Linked DNA regions of Acuticoccus sediminis. The protein of the gene in region 1 interacts with the protein of each later gene in a pairwise test. Links are inferred from orthologs where the notes say so. Each region holds a gene or a part of one and is shown on either strand. Other genes may lie near its edges. The genes, in order: DLJ53_RS00135 and DLJ53_RS09760.

The links.
Region 2: the proteins of DLJ53_RS00135 (region 1) and DLJ53_RS09760 interact in binary tests that used the Escherichia coli proteins (3 or more experiments, as listed by UniProt). The link is inferred for Acuticoccus sediminis from one-to-one orthologs.

Annotation. Positions count from the first base shown.
Region 1 is NZ_QHHQ01000001.1:32,925-41,304, forward strand. Bases 2,286-5,559 are described here. They hold DLJ53_RS00135 (bifunctional acetate--CoA ligase family protein/GNAT family N-acetyltransferase), read right to left. Parts: upstream 5,177-5,559; coding sequence 2,486-5,176; downstream 2,286-2,485. Other genes in these bases: DLJ53_RS00130 (sulfite exporter TauE/SafE family protein), read left to right, coding at 2,286-2,377; DLJ53_RS00140 (bifunctional aminoglycoside phosphotransferase/ATP-binding protein), read right to left, coding at 5,241-5,559. Also shown: DLJ53_RS00125 (aminotransferase family protein), read left to right, coding at 55-1,443; more of DLJ53_RS00130, read left to right, coding at 1,613-2,285; more of DLJ53_RS00140, read right to left, coding at 5,560-6,767; DLJ53_RS00145 (MotA/TolQ/ExbB proton channel family protein), read left to right, coding at 7,126-7,878; DLJ53_RS00150 (TonB family protein), read left to right, coding at 7,875-8,380. UniProt on the Escherichia coli protein: Catalyzes the acetyl-CoA-dependent acetylation of lysine residues of a large number of target proteins. Acetylates RNase R in exponential phase cells and RNase II.
Region 2 is NZ_QHHQ01000002.1:349,007-356,953, reverse strand. Bases 4,422-7,262 are described here. They hold DLJ53_RS09760 (DeoR/GlpR family DNA-binding transcription regulator), read left to right. Parts: upstream 4,422-5,371; coding sequence 5,372-6,154; downstream 6,155-7,262. Other genes in these bases: DLJ53_RS09755 (sugar ABC transporter ATP-binding protein), read left to right, coding at 6,151-7,262; DLJ53_RS09765 (metal-dependent hydrolase family protein), read right to left, coding at 4,422-4,902. In the rest of the region: DLJ53_RS09780 (NAD(P)/FAD-dependent oxidoreductase), read right to left, coding at 1-1,070; DLJ53_RS09775 (Gfo/Idh/MocA family protein), read right to left, coding at 1,067-2,071; DLJ53_RS09770 (linear amide C-N hydrolase), read right to left, coding at 2,195-3,310; more of DLJ53_RS09765, read right to left, coding at 3,409-4,421; more of DLJ53_RS09755, read left to right, coding at 7,263-7,692; DLJ53_RS09750 (ABC transporter permease subunit), read left to right, coding at 7,689-7,947. UniProt on the Escherichia coli protein: Represses ulaG and the ulaABCDEF operon. Two ulaR binding sites have been identified in each promoter.

The DNA.
Region 1 (8,380 bases):
CCTCGTCATGCACTGCAACATGAACCGACTCTCACGAGCCGCACGGACACGCTCATGAACATACAGATCGCCCCCAACGACATCAGCCACGTGATCGAGGCCGACAAGGCCAACGTGTGGCACCACCTGATGCAGCACGCCGCGTTCGAGACGGTGGACCCGCGCATCATCGTGGAAGGCAAGGGCCTGCGTGTCTGGGACGCGACCGGGCGCGAGATGATCGACGCGGTGTCCGGCGGCGTGTGGACGGTGAACGTCGGCTACGGCCGCGCGCGGATCGCCGACGCGGTTCGCGACCAGCTCGTGAAGATGAACTTCTTCGCCGCGGCGGCCGGCTCGATCCCGGCGGCCCTATTCGCCGAGCGCCTGATCGAGAAGATGCCCGGCATGAGCCGCGTCTACTACTCGAACTCGGGCTCCGAGGCGAACGAGAAGGCCTACAAGATCATCCGCCAGATCGCCCACAAGCGCTACGGCGGGAAGAAGCACAAGATCCTCTACCGCGAGCGCGACTACCACGGCACCACCATCGGCGCCCTCGCCTCGTGCGGGCAGCCGGAGCGCGCGGCCCAGTACGGCCCCTTCCCGCCGGGCTTCGTGTCGGTCCCGCACTGCCTCGAGTACCGCAGCCAGTGGGGCGACGTGCCGGACTACGGCGTCCGCGCCGCACGCGAGATCGAGCGCGTCATCCTCGAGGAAGGGCCGGACACCGTCGGCGGCATCGTCCTGGAGCCGATCACCGCGGGCGGCGGCGTCATCGTCCCGCCGGAGGGCTACTGGGAGACCGTGCAGGAGATCTGCACCAAGTACGACGTCCTCCTCCACATCGACGAAGTGGTCTGCGGCCTCGGGCGCACCGGCCAGTGGTTCGGCTACCAGAACTTCGGCATCAAGCCGGACCTCGTGACGATGGCGAAGGGCGTCGCCTCGGGCTACGCGGCGATCTCCTGCACCGTGACCACCGAGCGCGTGTTCGACATGTTCAAGGATGATCCGAGCGACCCGCTCGGCTACTTCCGCGACATCTCGACCTTCGGCGGCTGCACCGCCGGCCCCGCCGCCGCGCTCGAGAACATGGCCATCATCGAGGACGAGGACCTGCTCGAGAACACGCTGGTCCGCGGCGAGCAGCTCGGCAACGGGCTCGAGGCGCTGAAGTCGCGCCACGCCATCGTCGGCGACGTGCGCGGCATGGGCCTCTTCTGGGGCGTCGAGCTGGTGGCGGACCGCGAGACGCGCGAGCCGCTGCCGGAGAAGACCGTCGCGGCCGTCGTCGCGGCCGCCGGCGCGCGCGGGGTCATCATCGGCATGACCAACCGCTCGCTGCCGGGCTACAACAACACGCTGTGCCTCAGCCCCGCGCTGATCGCGACCGCCGCCGAGATCGACACCATCGTCGAGGCCATCGACGGCGCGCTCACCGAGGTCGGCGCCACCCTCTGAGCACCCGCCACCGAAGCGCGGCGGTCCGCCGCCACGCATCGGACGCACCGTTTCCTGACGCTCCGACCCGCCGCGAACCGGCCCGTCGGAGCGCACATTCCCACGCCACCGCGCCGCGCGTCCCGTCCACCGGGCCCGCCGACGCGCGCCTCATGCGCGAGAGGCCGACTTGAGTTCCATCCTCGCGGCGCTTCCGGCGCCGCATATCCTGGCCGCGGTGCTCGGCTCCGTGCTCGCCGCCGCCATCCTGCGCGGCCTCACCGGGTTCGGCTTCGCGCTCGCCGCCGTCCCCCTCCTCTCGCTGGTCGTCAGCCCGGAGCAGGCGGTGACGCTGGCGATGCTGCTGCAGCTCATGATCGGTATCCGCGATTCCATCGCGCTGCATGCCGTCCTCGACCGGCCGTCCCTCGCCCGCCTCTCCATCGGCGCGCTCCTCGGCACGCCCGTCGGCGTCGCCTTCCTGACGGTGCTGGAGCCGTCGGTGATGCGCGTCGCCATCGCGGTCATCGTCATCGTCGGGCTGGTCTTCATCCTGCGCGCGCCGAAGAAGGCGGCAGCCGACCGGCTGCGCCTCGCGGTCCCGACCGGGATCGTTGCCGGCCTCTTCGCGGGTCTCGCCGCGATGCCCGGGCCGCCCGCCGTCGCCTACTACCTCGGCACCGACCGGCCGGCCAACGTCACCCGCGCGTCGCTCATGATCTTCTTCTTCGTGACGTCGCTGATCGCGGTGCCGCTGCTGTTCCTCAACGGCGCCGTGGACCTCACCATCGCCGGGGCGAGCGTCGTCGCCTTCCCGGTCTTCATCCTCGGCACCGCGATCGGCACCCGCCTCTTCAGGCGCACCAGCGAGACGGGCTACCGCTCGCTCGCCATCGCGACGCTCGTCTTGATGGCGCTGGCCGCCGGCATCCGGGGGATCGCCGGCCTGCTCTGACCGCCGGAGCGCGGTCCGCCCAATCCGAGAGGACACGAGCGCGCTCGCCCCATAGCTCCGGCGCGATTGCTCTTCGCTCAGGTTGCTCCAACCTGAGCGGCAAGCGCGCTAGCGATGGCTCGCCGCCCACTTCAGCGGCTCGAGGCGCGCCTTGCGGACGGTCATGTCCTCCGGGTCGGCCGTGTCGACGAAGCCGAGCTCGCGGACGAAGTCGAGCATGAAGCGATTGGACGACAGGACGTCGCCGTACATCTCCTCGATGCCCTCGGAGGCGGCGTACTCGATGAGGCGGACCATCAGCGCGCGGCCGATGCCCTGCCCCTTGAGGTCGCTGCGCACGAGGACGGCGAACTCGGCCGTGCGGTAGTCCGCGTCCGCCGCGAAGCGCGCCACGCCCAGCATGGCGCCGTCGTCGTCGAGGCCGATGAAGGCCATCGCGCGGGCATAGTCGATCTGGGTCAGCCGCGCGATCTCCTCGTGGGTCAGCGTCGAGAAGAGACGGAAGAAGCGCCGGCGGATGTCCTCCTTGGAGACCTTCGCGAGGAAGTCGGGGTAGAGCGCCTCGTCCTCCGGGCGGATCGGGCGGATCTGGATCGTGCCGTACGGCACCTTCTCCGGCTTGTCCCACTCGCTGGGGTACGGGCGGATCGCGAGGCGCGGATTGCCGCCGGGGGCGACCCGCTCGGCCGGCGCGACGCGGATGCGCGCATCCACCGCCACGACGCCCGTCGCGTCGGCGAGCAGCGGGTTAATGTCGAGCTCGCGGATCTGCGGCATGTCGGCGACGAGCTGGGAGAGGTGCACCAGCGCGAGGGCGATCGCCTGCCGGTCGGCCGCCGGCTTGTCCCGGTACCCGGCGAGGAGCTTGCCGATGCGGGTGCGGTCGATCATGTCCTCGGCGAGGAGCAGGTCGAGCGGCGGCAGCGCGAGCGCCTTGTCCTTGACCACCTCGACCGCCGTACCGCCCGCGCCGAACAGCATCACCGGCCCGAATGTCGCATCGTCGGAGATGCCGAGGAGCAGCTCGTGCGCGTTGGGGCGCTTGACCATCGGCTGGACGACGACGCCGTCGATGTGCGCGTCGGGCCGCCGCTTGCGCACCCGGTCCAGCATCGCCGCGGCCGCCTCGCGCACCTGGTCGGGGCCGGACAGGTTGAGCTGCACGCCGCCGACGTCGGACTTGTGGGTGATATCGCGCGACAGGATCTTGATGGCGAGCAGCGGATGCTCGGCCATCTGCTCGGCGAGCGCGGCCGCCTCGTCCGGCGTGCGGGCGATGCGCGTCTCGTTGACCGGCACGCCGTACGCGGCGAGAACCGCCTTGGCCTCCACCTCGGAGAGGATCTCGCGCCCCTCCTTGAGGGCCGAGTCGATCGCCCACTGGGCGGCCTCGCGGTCCGGCTCCGGCCCCGGCGGAAGGCTCGCGGGGGTGCGCATCAGGTGGATCTGCGACTTGCGGTGACGCACCAGCGTGTCGAACGCGTCGATGGCCTGGCGCGGGGTCGCGTGGGTGGCGATCCCCGCCCGCTCCAGCACCTGCGCGGCCTGGGTGGCCGTCGCGCCGCCGAGCCAGGTGGCGAGCACCGGCTTGCCCTTCGGGTTGGCCCGGCCGATCGTCGCGACCACCGCCTCGGCCGCCTCCGACGATGAGGCAAGGCCGGTCGGGCAGTTGATGACGAGAATGGCGTCCGCCTCCGGCTCCGCGAGCAGCGACTCGAGGGCGGCCTCGTAGCGGTCGGGTCCGGCGTCGCCGATGATGTCGACCGGGTCGCCGTGCGACCACGTGGACGGCAGGCTCGCGTCGAGGGTCGTCATGGTGCCCGGCGAAAGCTCGGCGAGCCGGCCGGACGTCTTCGCCAGCGCGTCGACCGCGAGGACGCCCGCGCCGCCGCCGTTGGTGAGGATCGCGAGACGGTCGCCCTTCAGCGGCCGGTGCCGCGCCAGCGCCTCCGCGGCGTCGAATAGCTCCTGCAGGTCGTCGACGCGCAGGACGCCCGCGCGGTCGAACGCGGCCTCGTAGACGTCGTCCGCCCCGGCCAGCGCCCCGGTGTGCGACGCGGCCGCCTTGGAGGCCGAGGCGGAGCGGCCCGCCTTGATCACGATGACCGGCTTGGCACGCGCCGCAGAGCGGGCCGCGGACATGAACTTCTTCGCGTTGGTGACGCCCTCGAGGTACATCAGGATCGCGCGCGTCTGCCGGTCCGCCGCCATCTGGTCCAGCATGTCGCCGGTGTCGATGTCGGCCATGTCGCCGAGCGAGGCGACGGTCGAGAAGCCGATCCCGCGCGCCTCCGCCCAGTCGAGCATCGCGGTGATGATCGCGCCGGACTGGGAGAGCAGCGCCACGTGGCCGCGACCCGCCGTGAGGTGCGCGAAGCTCGCGTCGAGGCCCATGTGCGGCACCTGCAGGCCGACGCAGTTCGGCCCCATGATGCGCAGCGTGAACGGCTTGGCGGCGTCCAGCATCTCCTGGCGCAGCGCCCCGGTGACGCCCGCGGTGATGACCACCGCCGCGCGCGCCCCCTTCTCGCCCAGTTCGTGGATGAGCCCGGGGACGGCCGTCGCCGGCGCGACGATCACGCCGAGGTCCGGCACGAACGGCAGGTCCATGACGCTCGGATAGCAGGGCTGGTCGCCGATCGCCTTGTACTTGGGATTGACGAGACCGATGGATCCGCGGAAGCCCGCGCCGGTCAGGCGGCGCAGGACGACCCCGCCGAGCGAGCCCCTCCTGTTGCTGGCGCCGATCAGCACGACGCTGCGCGGCTCGAGGAGGTACTCGAGGTTACGTACGGTCATCGTTGGACTCCCTGCCGTCAGGTCAATGTCTTAGCGTCCCGGCACGGTCGTGCCTTGACGGGGGTCAACTTTGTTGACAAGGCGCCGGAAGCCCGAGGGCCGCACCCGCCCGCGCCACCACGTCCTCGATGCCGCCGTCCGCGTCCACCTCGTCCCAGTCGAGCGGCCCCAGCGGCCGGGAGAGCTGCGCGTCGACGACCGCCACGTCCGCGTCCGATGCGTCGCCGGTGCGCGCCTCGACCCGCCGGTGCAACGTCCGGGCCGGGGCGGAGAGCCACAGGCCGGCGAACGGAACGCCCCGCTCCTCGGCAAGACCGCGCGCGAGGCCGCGCATCGCCGCGTCGGCGAAGGTGGCGTCGAGGATCACGGTGGCACCTGCCCGCAACGCGCGGCCGGCCTCGACCATCATGCGCCGGTAGACCGCGCGGTTGGCCTCCGCCGTATAGGAGCCGGCGCCCAGCCGTTCCTCCGGCGCGACGCCCGCGAGGCGCTTGCGGACGGTGTCGGAGCGGACCACCACCGCCCCCGCCACCGGCGCGAGGGCACGCGCCACCGTCGACTTGCCGCTCCCCGAGAGGCCGCCGACGGCAATCAGCCGCGCTGCCGCCGGACGCTCCAGGTAGTGCCGCGCCATCGCCGCGGACGGCGCCGCGTCCTGGCCCTTGGCGAGCCGGGTGAGCGCCCGCACCATCGCCCGCTGCGACAGGAACAGCGGCATCACCGCAAGTCCGCAATAGTCCCGCGTCGCCTCGAGATAGCGCGACAGGAGCCGCCAGGAGAGCGCCTCCCGCTGCCGCGAATCGAGGTCCACCAGCACGAAGGCAAGGTCGTAGAGGACGTCGATCGTGGCGATGTCCTCCGAGAATTCGATGGCGTCGAACGGGGTCGGCCGCCCGTCCCAGAGGCAGATGTTGGAGAGATGCAGGTCGCCGTGGCAACGCCGGGTGAACCCGTGCCGGCCGCGCCGGTCGAGGAGCCCGCGATGCTCGGCCGCCACGGAGCGGGCTGCCGCGTACCAGGCCTCGACATCGTCGAGCACCGGTCCCGGCTTCAGGCCCGCCGCCACGTCGCGGTGGAGCTGGTCGGAGCGGGCGGCGACCGGATCGGCCCCCGCCACGTGCACGACGGGCGCGGTCCGGTGCATCGCGGCGATGCCGTCGGCGGTGGCGTCGATGATCTCCGGCGTGAGGGTGCCGCGGTCGGCCATCACGTCGAGCTGTTCGTCGGCCGCGAACCGGCGCATCTCGACCAGCCACTCGACGACGTCGCCCTCGCCGCCGAGGGCGAGGCCGTCAGGCCCCCGCGTCACCGGCACCACGCCGACATAAAGGTCGGGCGCGAAGCGACGGTTGACCTCGAGCTCCCTGCGGCAAAAGCCCTCGCGCTTGTCCAGCGACGAGTAGTCCACGACCGCCCAGGCGATCCGCTTCTTCAGCTTCAGGACGCGGTCGCCGGCGAGGAAGAGGTGGGAAAGGTGCGTCTCGACGTGCTGCGGCGTCTCGCCCCCGTGCGCCGCCGGGCTCCCCAGGAACCGCACGATCGCGGCCTCCTCGGTAAGGTCGTCGCCGCCGTCTGTCGCGGGACCTGCCATCGTCGTCACCTCTCCTGTCCTCCGGCGCGAGGCGGCGGTCCGATGGTGCGACGGCCCGCCACGGCAGACGTTCCCCCATGGAACCACCCCAGGGAAAGCACCTATGTCTTCGACCGGGGATTTCACACTGGTGTGACATACCGGTACACCGTTGGACCGTGGAGCGGATTGCCCTTGCCATCGGGGCACCGCGCGAGGCTAGACGGGACGGGCAGACCTTCGGAGCGGACGTCGGCACCCGGCTCGGCCGTCCGGCACCCGCTCCGCCACGGGAGGACCGGGCCGCTCGCCGGCGCCCGGGTCGTTCCGACAGCGGCAACCAGGGAGGTCCCGCGCGGGCCGCCCGTTCGGGGAGATCATGGACGGGATCAGGGACATCCTATCCTCGGTGGAGTTCAACGGTCTCGCCGACCTGCTGGAGCTCGGCGGACCGGTCGTCCTCCTGTTGCTCGGCCTCTCCGTGGCGGTCGCGACCATCGCGCTCGCGAAGATCATCGCGTTCGTCACCGCCGGGGTCGGGCGCCACCAGCCCGCCCGCGAGGCGGTGCAGCTCTACCTCGCAGGCGACGCGCCCGCCGCCCGCCGCCGGGCGTCCGGGCCGGTGAGCGCGCAGATCGTTCGCTACGCGATCGACGCCTCCGCCGCGATGGCACCCGAGGCGGCGCGCGACGCAACCGAGGCCGTCGCCATCCTGCGCCTCCACCGGCTCCGCGCGATGACCGGACTGCTCGACATCATCGCCCAGATCGCCCCGCTCCTCGGCCTCTTCGGTACCGTTCTCGGCATGATCGAGGCGTTCCGCGCGCTGGAGGACCGGGGCGCCAGCGTCGACCCGTCCGTCCTCGCCGGCGGCATCTGGGTGGCGCTGCTGACGACGGCGGTGGGTCTTGCCGTGGCGATGCCCGCCTCGGTGCTCACGGCGTGGTTCGAGGGGCGCCTCGAAAGCGAGGAGATCGCCATCGAAGGCCTCGTCACCGCGCTCTTCACCGGCGCCCTCCCCGAGGAGCGGCCCGGCAGGCGCGGCCGTGGCGCCCATGAGGCGGACACCGTACCGCCCGCCGGTCCAGCGACCGGCTCGCCCAGGCCCCGACGGCCGATCCGCAGCCGATGACGCCACACCGCCACCGCACGCGCACGCTGTCGATCCTCGACGCCGGCGGCCTTCAGCCGAGGGCCGCGCGCCGTGCCCGCGCGACCTGGATCTGGAGCGTCGCTCTCGCGATCGCCGTCGTGGCGCACCTGGCGTTCTTCGTCGACTTCAACCGCAAGGCGGAGCAGACCGAGCAGCAGGAGGCGGCGAACACCGTCCCGATCGTACTGTCGCCCGACAGCCTGGAGGCGCTCCTCGGCGAGAACCAGGCCGAGTCCGACACCGCCGAGGAGGACGGCGCGAAGGCAGACGAGACCGACGCGCCGCCCTCGCCGATGGAGGGCGAACCGGAGACCGCGCAGGAGCCGGAGGCGGCGGACCAGCCGGCCCCCGAGACCCAGGGCGCGCAGGAGGCCGAGACCGCCGCCAACCTCCTGCCGCAGAAGCAGGTGGAGGACACGGCCGACGACCCCTCCGAGCCGATGGCCCCGCCGGAGGAATTCGACGTCCCGGACCTCGACGC
Region 2 (7,947 bases), on another replicon or contig:
TCGCCGGACACGATCTCGCCGGCCAGCATCTCGCCGGCGACGAGGCCGAGGGTCGCGCCGCTGTGGCTGAACGCGACGGTGACGCCGGGCAGGTCCGCGAGCTCGCCGAGGACAGGCTCGCCATCGCCCGGGATCGGCTTCGGCCCCGCGCCGGTGGAGCGCAGCGTCAGGGACGGGTTGCCGGCGAGCACGCGCGTCGCCGCCTCCAGAAGTCCCGCGACCGTGGACAGAGGGATCGCCACGGTCCCGTCGGCGCGCAGCGAGACCTCCTTCTCGGACCAGCCCGCGTCGAGCGAGAAGCCGCCGTCGGGGGCGGGCCGGATCGATACGCGCGGCGTGTTCAGCACCGCGCGCAACGGATGGGCGAGCGGCGCGACGCGCAGAAGCAGCGAGATCGGCGTCCGGTCCGGTATCATGACGCCGTACTCGGACAGCATCGCCGGGACGGCCGGGCCCGTCGCGACGACGACGCGGTCGGCCTCCAGGGCGAGATCGCCGGCCGTGACGCCGCTGATGCGGCCGCCCGTCAGGGCGAGGCGGGCCGGTCCGGCGTTCTCGACGATCGTCCCGCCCAGCGCGCGAAGGTTCGCGGCGAGGTGGTCGATCAGGGCGTTGAGGTCCACCCAGCCCTCGCCGGGATTGAAGATCGCCGGCCCCGCGATTGCCGATGGGTCCACGCCGGGGACCGTCGCCGCCACCTCTTCGACGGTGAGGAGGCGCGAGTCGTAACCGAGCGAGCGCTCGTGCGCGTGCGCCCGGACGATCGCGTCGTCCGGGCCGCCCGCCGCCCACGTGAGGCCGCCGTCGAAGCGAAGCCAGCTCGCGCTCGGCGGATTGCGGGCGGCGAGGGTGCGGTAGCGGTCGATCCCCGCCATCCTGAGGCGGTGGTAGGCCGCCGAGCGCGATCCGCCCGAGTTGAGCCACGACAGCGACCGCCCGGAGGCGCCCGACCCGAGCGCACCCTCGGTGACGAGGGTGACGGCGGCGCCCTCACGGGCGAGGTGCGCGGCGGTGGAGACGCCGAGGACGCCGCCGCCGATGACGGCGACACGGAGGGGTGCTGCGCTCACGGGCGTTCCCACGTGGAGGTCTCGGCCGACCGGAACAGGGCGTCCAGCACCGCCATGTTGGCGAGCGCGTCGTCGAGGCCCCACTCGAGCGGCGCCTCGCCCCGGACGGCGGCGGCGAACGCGTCGGCCTGAAGGGTGAACTGGTCCGCCGGGGCGACGGAGATCGTCTCGGCGCCGGCGCCGAAGAGGTCCGTGCCGTCGTCCACGACGATGTCCACCGCGCGGTCGTGCGGCGCGTTGAACGGGACCAGCATCGTGATACGCGCCCTGGTCCCGAGGATCTCCACCCGCTGGCCCTTGGCGATCTGCGTCGCGACGGTGAAACCGAGCTGCTGCGCGCCGGGGAAGACGACGAGCCCCGACGTCATCCGGTCGACGCCGAGCGCCGGGTCGCGGTCGATGGCGGCGATGGCACGCTCCGGTTCCGCGCCGAACAGGAAGCGGGCGGTGGCGACGGCGTAGCAGCCGATGTCGAGGAGGCCGCCGCCGCCGATGTCGGCCTGGTTGCGGATGTTGGCCGGGTCGGGGTTGTGGTAGGCGAAGAGGGTCTGGATCGCGCGCACCTCGCCGAGCCGTCCGGACGCCGCGATCTCACGCACCAGGCGCCACTGCGGGTGGTGCCGCACCATGAACGCCTCGGCAACGAGCCGCCCGGACCTGTCCGCCGCCGCCTTCAGCGTCGCCGCCTCGGCCTTTGTGATCGCGATCGGCTTTTCGCACAGGACGTGCTTGCCGGCCTCCAGCGCCTTGATCGTCCATGGAACGTGGAGGTGGTTCGGGAGGGGATTGTAGACCGCCTCGACGGCGGGGTCGGCGAGCAGCGCCTCGTAGCTGCCGTAGGCGCGGGGGATGGAAAGGTCCGCGGCGGCCTTCACCGCGCGCTCCTCGCCGCGCGAGGCGATGGCGGCCACTTCGCCGGACGCGCTCCGCTGGATACCCGGGATCGCCTTGTTGAGGCCGATCTGCGCCGTGGAGAGGATGCCCCACTGTAGTTTGCTCATCGTCGGCTGCTCCCGCCTGTTCTAGGGTCCGCTTCGGCTCATACCATCAGGGCGCACCGGGCTTAACCCGGTCCCCCGGCCCGGCGCCACGGCCGGCCGAGCGATGCATCGGCGTCGCCCGCGTCATCGCGACGGGGCAGCGCGCAGCGCGTCGGTGCCGTCGCTCGGGAACTCCGGCAACCCGGCGAGGGGAACGAGGCGCGGCTCGGCGAGCGTCGCGAGTGCGGCGAGGTCGATCCTCGTGTAGTTGAGCTGCCCGTAGTCGCGCACGAAGAAGAGCCTGCGGGTCAGGTCGGCGAGGCTCGTCCAGGTGGTGAACTCGGTGGCGTATGCGGTCGTGCAGTCCGCTTCGAGGCCCTGCACCTCGAGGTGGCCGCCGCCGGGCGCCGGGTAGTCGATCGTCACGCCGCGCGGCCGGTCGAAGTTGTTCATGATGTGCGCGAGCGCCAGCACCGCCGCGTCCGGCGTCGCCGCCTTCTCGGTGAACTGCGCATAGTAGGCCGCCCGGACGAAGCGGCCGACCGACGTGTTGGAGGACGGCAGCCCTGCGGTCGCGATGCCGGAATCGGGCTGCACCGCCTTGTAGGTGCCGAACGTCGCGCTCGGCGTGTCGACGTTGCTGAGGAAGGTGTAGTTGCCGAGGTTGGTGAGGTGCCAGGTGAATTCCGGCCCGTTCGTCATGACCCCGACCGGGTTGTCGTAGACGGCCCGCTCGCCGCGCGTGAACTCGATCACCAGCGAGGTGCCCGCCGCGTCATGCACGACGTAGTGGAACGGTGTCGGCGCGCCGCCGAGGACCGCGAGCGGTTCCAGCATCACCGGCTGCGTCTCGAGCGCCGCCTTCAGCTCGGCGACTGTCGCGAACTGGCCGAGCGCCCAGCCGCCGAGGTCGGCCGCGGCCAGCACCTCGCGAGTCCTGTCCACCGCCTGATGGCCGCCCCCCGCCGCGGGATAGGAGAGGACGCTGAACGTCAGGCCGGCCGCGTTGAGCCCCTCGACGACCTTGAGGTCGGCGAGGCCCAGCGGCGCGTCGGCGGTGGGCATGCGGCCCGGCATGGTGAGGGCGACGAACGGGTACTTCGCCGTGAAATCGACAGGGGCGTAGTCACCGACTTGCGACTGGAAGGCGAAGCCGGCGGGGAGGTAGGCGATCTGGTACGGCAGGTTGATCGTCAGCTCGAGCGTCCGGCCGAAGTACGGCTGTCCGGACGCATCGGTGTAGACCAGGGAGGTGCACATCGTTTCAGCCTTTCGGGCGCCGGGCGGCCGGATTGATCTATTCAGGATGAGGTTAGGCGGAGTTTGGCCACGGCCCTGCGGCGGGCCCGGGCCGGCGACTACTGCGCGCCGGCCTCGCCCCGGGCGGACATCGTATCCTTCACGACACGCCCGCCCTTCATGATGAGGCGCAGGCTGGCGTCCGGGTCGGCGAGGAAGGTGAGGTCCCGGTCGGGCTCGCCGTCGACGATGAGGAGGTCGGCGAGGGCTCCGGGGGCGATGACGCCGAGCGGCGCGCCGCCGTAGGGCGCCCGTTCGCCCGAAAGGGCGAGGAGCTCGCCCGCGCGGCCGGTCGCATGACGCAGCGTCTCCAGCGGGCTCATGAAGCGCGTCAGCTTGGCGAGCTGGCGCCCCTGGGTCTTCGCGAGCCCCGGCGACATCAGGATGTCGGTGCCGAACGCGCTCTTGACGCGGTGGTGCAGCATCATCTCGTAGGCGCGCACAGTGCCCTCGGCGACGTACTCCTGCTGCGTACGCTGCTCGGGCAGCGCCTTCACGTTGGCGTCCTCGTCGGCGAGGAAGGGCTGGATCGACCACCAGATCCCCTCGTCGGCCATCAGCTTCACCGTCGCCTCGTCGGCGAGCTGGCCGTGCTCGATGCACTTCACGCCCGCCTCGATCGAGCGCCGGATCCCGGCGGCGGTGTAGACGTGGGTGCACACGTACGTGCCCCAGTCGGAGGCCGCCTCGACGCCGGCGCGCAGCTCGTCGAGCGTGAACTGCATCGTGTCGAGCGGATCGTAGAGCGAGGAGACGCCGCCGCCGGCCATCAGCTTGATCTGCGAGGCGCCCTTCATCAGCTGCTCGCGCGTGCGCAGCAGCACCGCTGCGCGACCGTCCGCGAGCGCCGAGACGCCGACTTCCTCGGCGTAGCTTAGCGGATCGCGGAAGGCCCACGGCAGGTGATTCACCGGGCGGTAGTCGCCGTGGCCGGCGGTCTGCGAGATCATCGCGCCGGACGGGAAGATGCGCGGCCCCTCGCAGATCCCCTCGTCGATGGCCCGCTTCAGCGCGAACGCGGGGCCGCCGGTGTCGCGCACGGTGGTGAAGCCGCGCATCACCGTCTCGCCGGCCTCGCGCGCGGCGATGAACTGCACGTAGGCGATGTCCGCCGACATGGCGGTCATCTGCGAGACGCTGGTGAGGGTGGCGTGCCAGTGGCAATCGATCAGGCCGGGGATGAGGGCCCGGCCGCCGCCGTCGAAGCGGGCGGCGTCGGCGGGTCCCTCGCCGCGCGGGGGCAGCGCCGCGATCCTGCCGCCCTCGACGAGGACGTCGACGTCGTCACGCATGCGGAGCGTCAGACCGTCGAACACGCGCACGTTGGTGATGAGGAGCGGCTGCCCGGCGGTCTGGCCCCAGGCGGTGTGCGGCGTGAGGCCGAACCCGGCGAAGAGTCCCATGACCGCCGCCGCGCCGCCGAGGAGCTCGCGCCGCGACAGGTGCGCCTCGATCCGCCGGAAGGCCGCGAGCGTTTCAGGCGCCCCGCAGCGGCACCCTGCGCCGTGATGGGCGTGGTCTTCGGCGGTCTGCAGGTAGGCGCACGCGCACATGGGTCCGTTTCCTGTAAGCTCGGCTCGACAGGCTCACTCTTTCACAGAGTCTCCCGATCACTTCAACACAGTGTAATCAAAGCCAAACCTGACATGCTCGTCGAACAAGTTTCCGACGGGCGCTGCGCAAATCTCTGACTTCCATGCGATTTGCGGCACCCGGTCGCCGGCCGACCCGCCGCACCCGGTCGAGGGCAGGGACATTCCATCGCACCTCGGCCGCTTCGTCCGCAGTCGCACCCCGAAGTGGCATGCCGCGCGCCAAGCCTTCGCCGCTTCTCCCACCTTCGTCGCATGCGACCGGCGGTCCGCGTCGGCGACGGCGGCTAACGGCCTGACGGAGCACCACAATGCCCTCCGGCCGTGACGGTCTGTGAGCGGATAATGATTGAAGCCAATCATTTGTTGTTGCGCCGGTGAGCGAATGCGCTAATTTCATGCGCAAGTCGTAACAAAACGGCGGCCCGGGATGAGCGACCTTGAGCGGCAACAGTCCATCGTCGAGCTACTGTCGTCACAGACATTCGTGTCCGTGCGCGAGCTGCAGCAGGCGCTCGGCGTCTCCGCCGCGACCGTCCGGCGCGATATCGACAAGCTGAACGAGGCCGGCGTCGCGCGGAAAGTCTACGGCGGCGTCGCGGCCCTCGAGGACAACCTCCGCCGCCGCCCGCCCTCCGCGCTTCCGTTCGTGGAAAACCGCGACCTTGCGGTGGAGCAGAAGCGCGCCATCGCCATGGCCGCCGAGGGGCTGGTGCGCGACGGGTCGTCCATCATCGTCCACGCCGGCTCGACCTGCTTCACGTTCGGGTGCCGTCTGGCGCTGCGCAACGTGCGCGTCTTCACCAACTCCATGCCGCTCGCGGCCTACCTCGCCGAGAACGGTACCTGCCACCTCACCGTCGGCGGCGGCGACATCCACCGCGAGCCCGGCATCCTCTACGACCCGGTGCCCGGACCGACGCACTATGCCGCCCAGTTCTACGTCGGCGCGCTGGGGGTCTCCGGACAGGGCATCCTCGAGCAGCATCCGCTGCTGGTGCACTTCGTGAAGGAGATGAGCGCGCGGGCGAACGAAATCATCGTCCTCGTCGATTCCTCCAAGTTCGCGCTGCGCCCGCCGATGGTGGCGCTGCCGATGTCGCGCATCACCACCCTGGTGACGGACGAGGGAATTTCGGCGGCGGACGAGCGGATGGTGCGCGAGGAGGGGGTCAACCTCATCGTCGCCGAGATCAGCGGGAGGACCCAATGACCCTTCTCGAAATGCGTGGCATCTCCAAGACGTTCGGGCCCGTCATGGCGCTCTCGAACGTCTCCCTCACCGTCGATCCCGGCGAGGTTCACGCGCTGATGGGCGAAAACGGGGCGGGCAAGTCCACCCTGATGAAGATCCTCTCGGGCGCCTACGTCGCCGACCGCGGCGGCGAGATCCTCATCGCCGGGGAGAAGGTGCCGACGGGCGACCCCAAGCTCGCCAAGGCGAACGGCATCGCCGTCATCTATCAGGAGCTGGCGCTGTCGCCGAACCTGACGGTGGCGGAGAACATCTTTCTCGGCGCCGAGCCGCGCCGCGGCCTCTTCGTCGACCGCGGCGAGATGAACCGCCGCGCCGGCGACATCCTCAACCGCCGCCTCGGCCTCACCTTCCGGCCCGACACGACGCTGGGCCGCCTGTCGCTCGGCGAGCGGCAGATGGTGGAGATCGCCCGCGCGCTCTCCACCAACGCCCGCCTCATCGTGATGGACGAGCCGACCACCGCGCTTACCACCCGCGAGACGGAGAAGCTGTTCGACGTCATCGCCGCGCTGAAGGCCGACGGGATCGCCATCATCTACATCTCCCACCGGATGGACGAGGTGTACGCCCTCGCCGACCGCTGCACGATCCTGCGCGACGGCCAGTACGTGGGCACGCTCGCGAAGGACGAGATCAGCGCCGAGCGGGTCGTCTCGATGATGGTCGGGCGCGACCTCTCCACGTTCTACAAGAAGGACCACGCGGCGGCGGCCGAGCCGGGGGACGTGGTGCTGCGCGTGGAGGGCCTCGGCGACGGGCACTTCGTCCACGACTGCTCCTTCGAGGTGCGCCACGGCGAGGTGATCGGCGTCGCCGGCCTCGTCGGCTCCGGCCGCACGGAGCTGGCGCGGCTCATCTACGGGGCGGAGAAACCGGCCGAGGGCCGCGTCATCCTCGACGGCGAGACGCTCGCGATCGCGACGCCCCGCGACGCGCTGGACCACGGCATTGCCTACCTCACCGAGGACCGCAAGGGTCTCGGCCTCTTCCTCGACATGACGATTTCCGAGAACGTCAACATCGGCGTCATGCAGCGCGACGCGCGCTCGGCCGGGCTCATCGACTTCAAAGCCGGCCAGCGCCGCGCCGACAAGGCGATGAAGTCGCTGGCGATCCGCGCGCCCAACACCCGGATCAACACCAGCGCCCTGTCCGGCGGCAACCAGCAGAAGGTCCTGCTGGCGCGCCTTCTGGAGCTCGGCCCGCGCGTCGTCATCCTCGACGAGCCGACCCGCGGCGTCGACGTCGGCGCGAAATCCGAGATCTACCGCCTCATCGACGGCCTCGCGCGCGACGGGATCGCCGTCGTGGTGATCTCCTCCGAGCTGCCGGAGATCATCGGCGTCGCGGACCGCGTGCTCGTCATGCGCGAGGGGACGATCGCCGGCGAAGTGGCACCACCGCGCGGCGAGCCGATCCGGCAGGAGGAGATCATGGCCTATTCCACTGGCGCCATCGGTGCGGCGCGGGCGAGCGAAGGAGCGAGAGCGTGACCACTGCGACGAAGGACGAAGCCCCGAGCGCGGTCGACCGCAAGCAGCAGCTCCGCGTCCTCTTCACGGCGCTCGGGATGCTCCCGGTGCTCATCCTCCTGGGGATCGGGTTCGAGCTGCTCTCCGGCAAGTTCCTGACGGTCAACAACCTGTCGATCGTCATGCAGCAGGCCTCGATCAACATCGTGCTCGCGGCCGGCATGACCTTCGTCATCCTGACCGGCGGCATCGACCTCTCGGTCGGCTCGGTGTTGG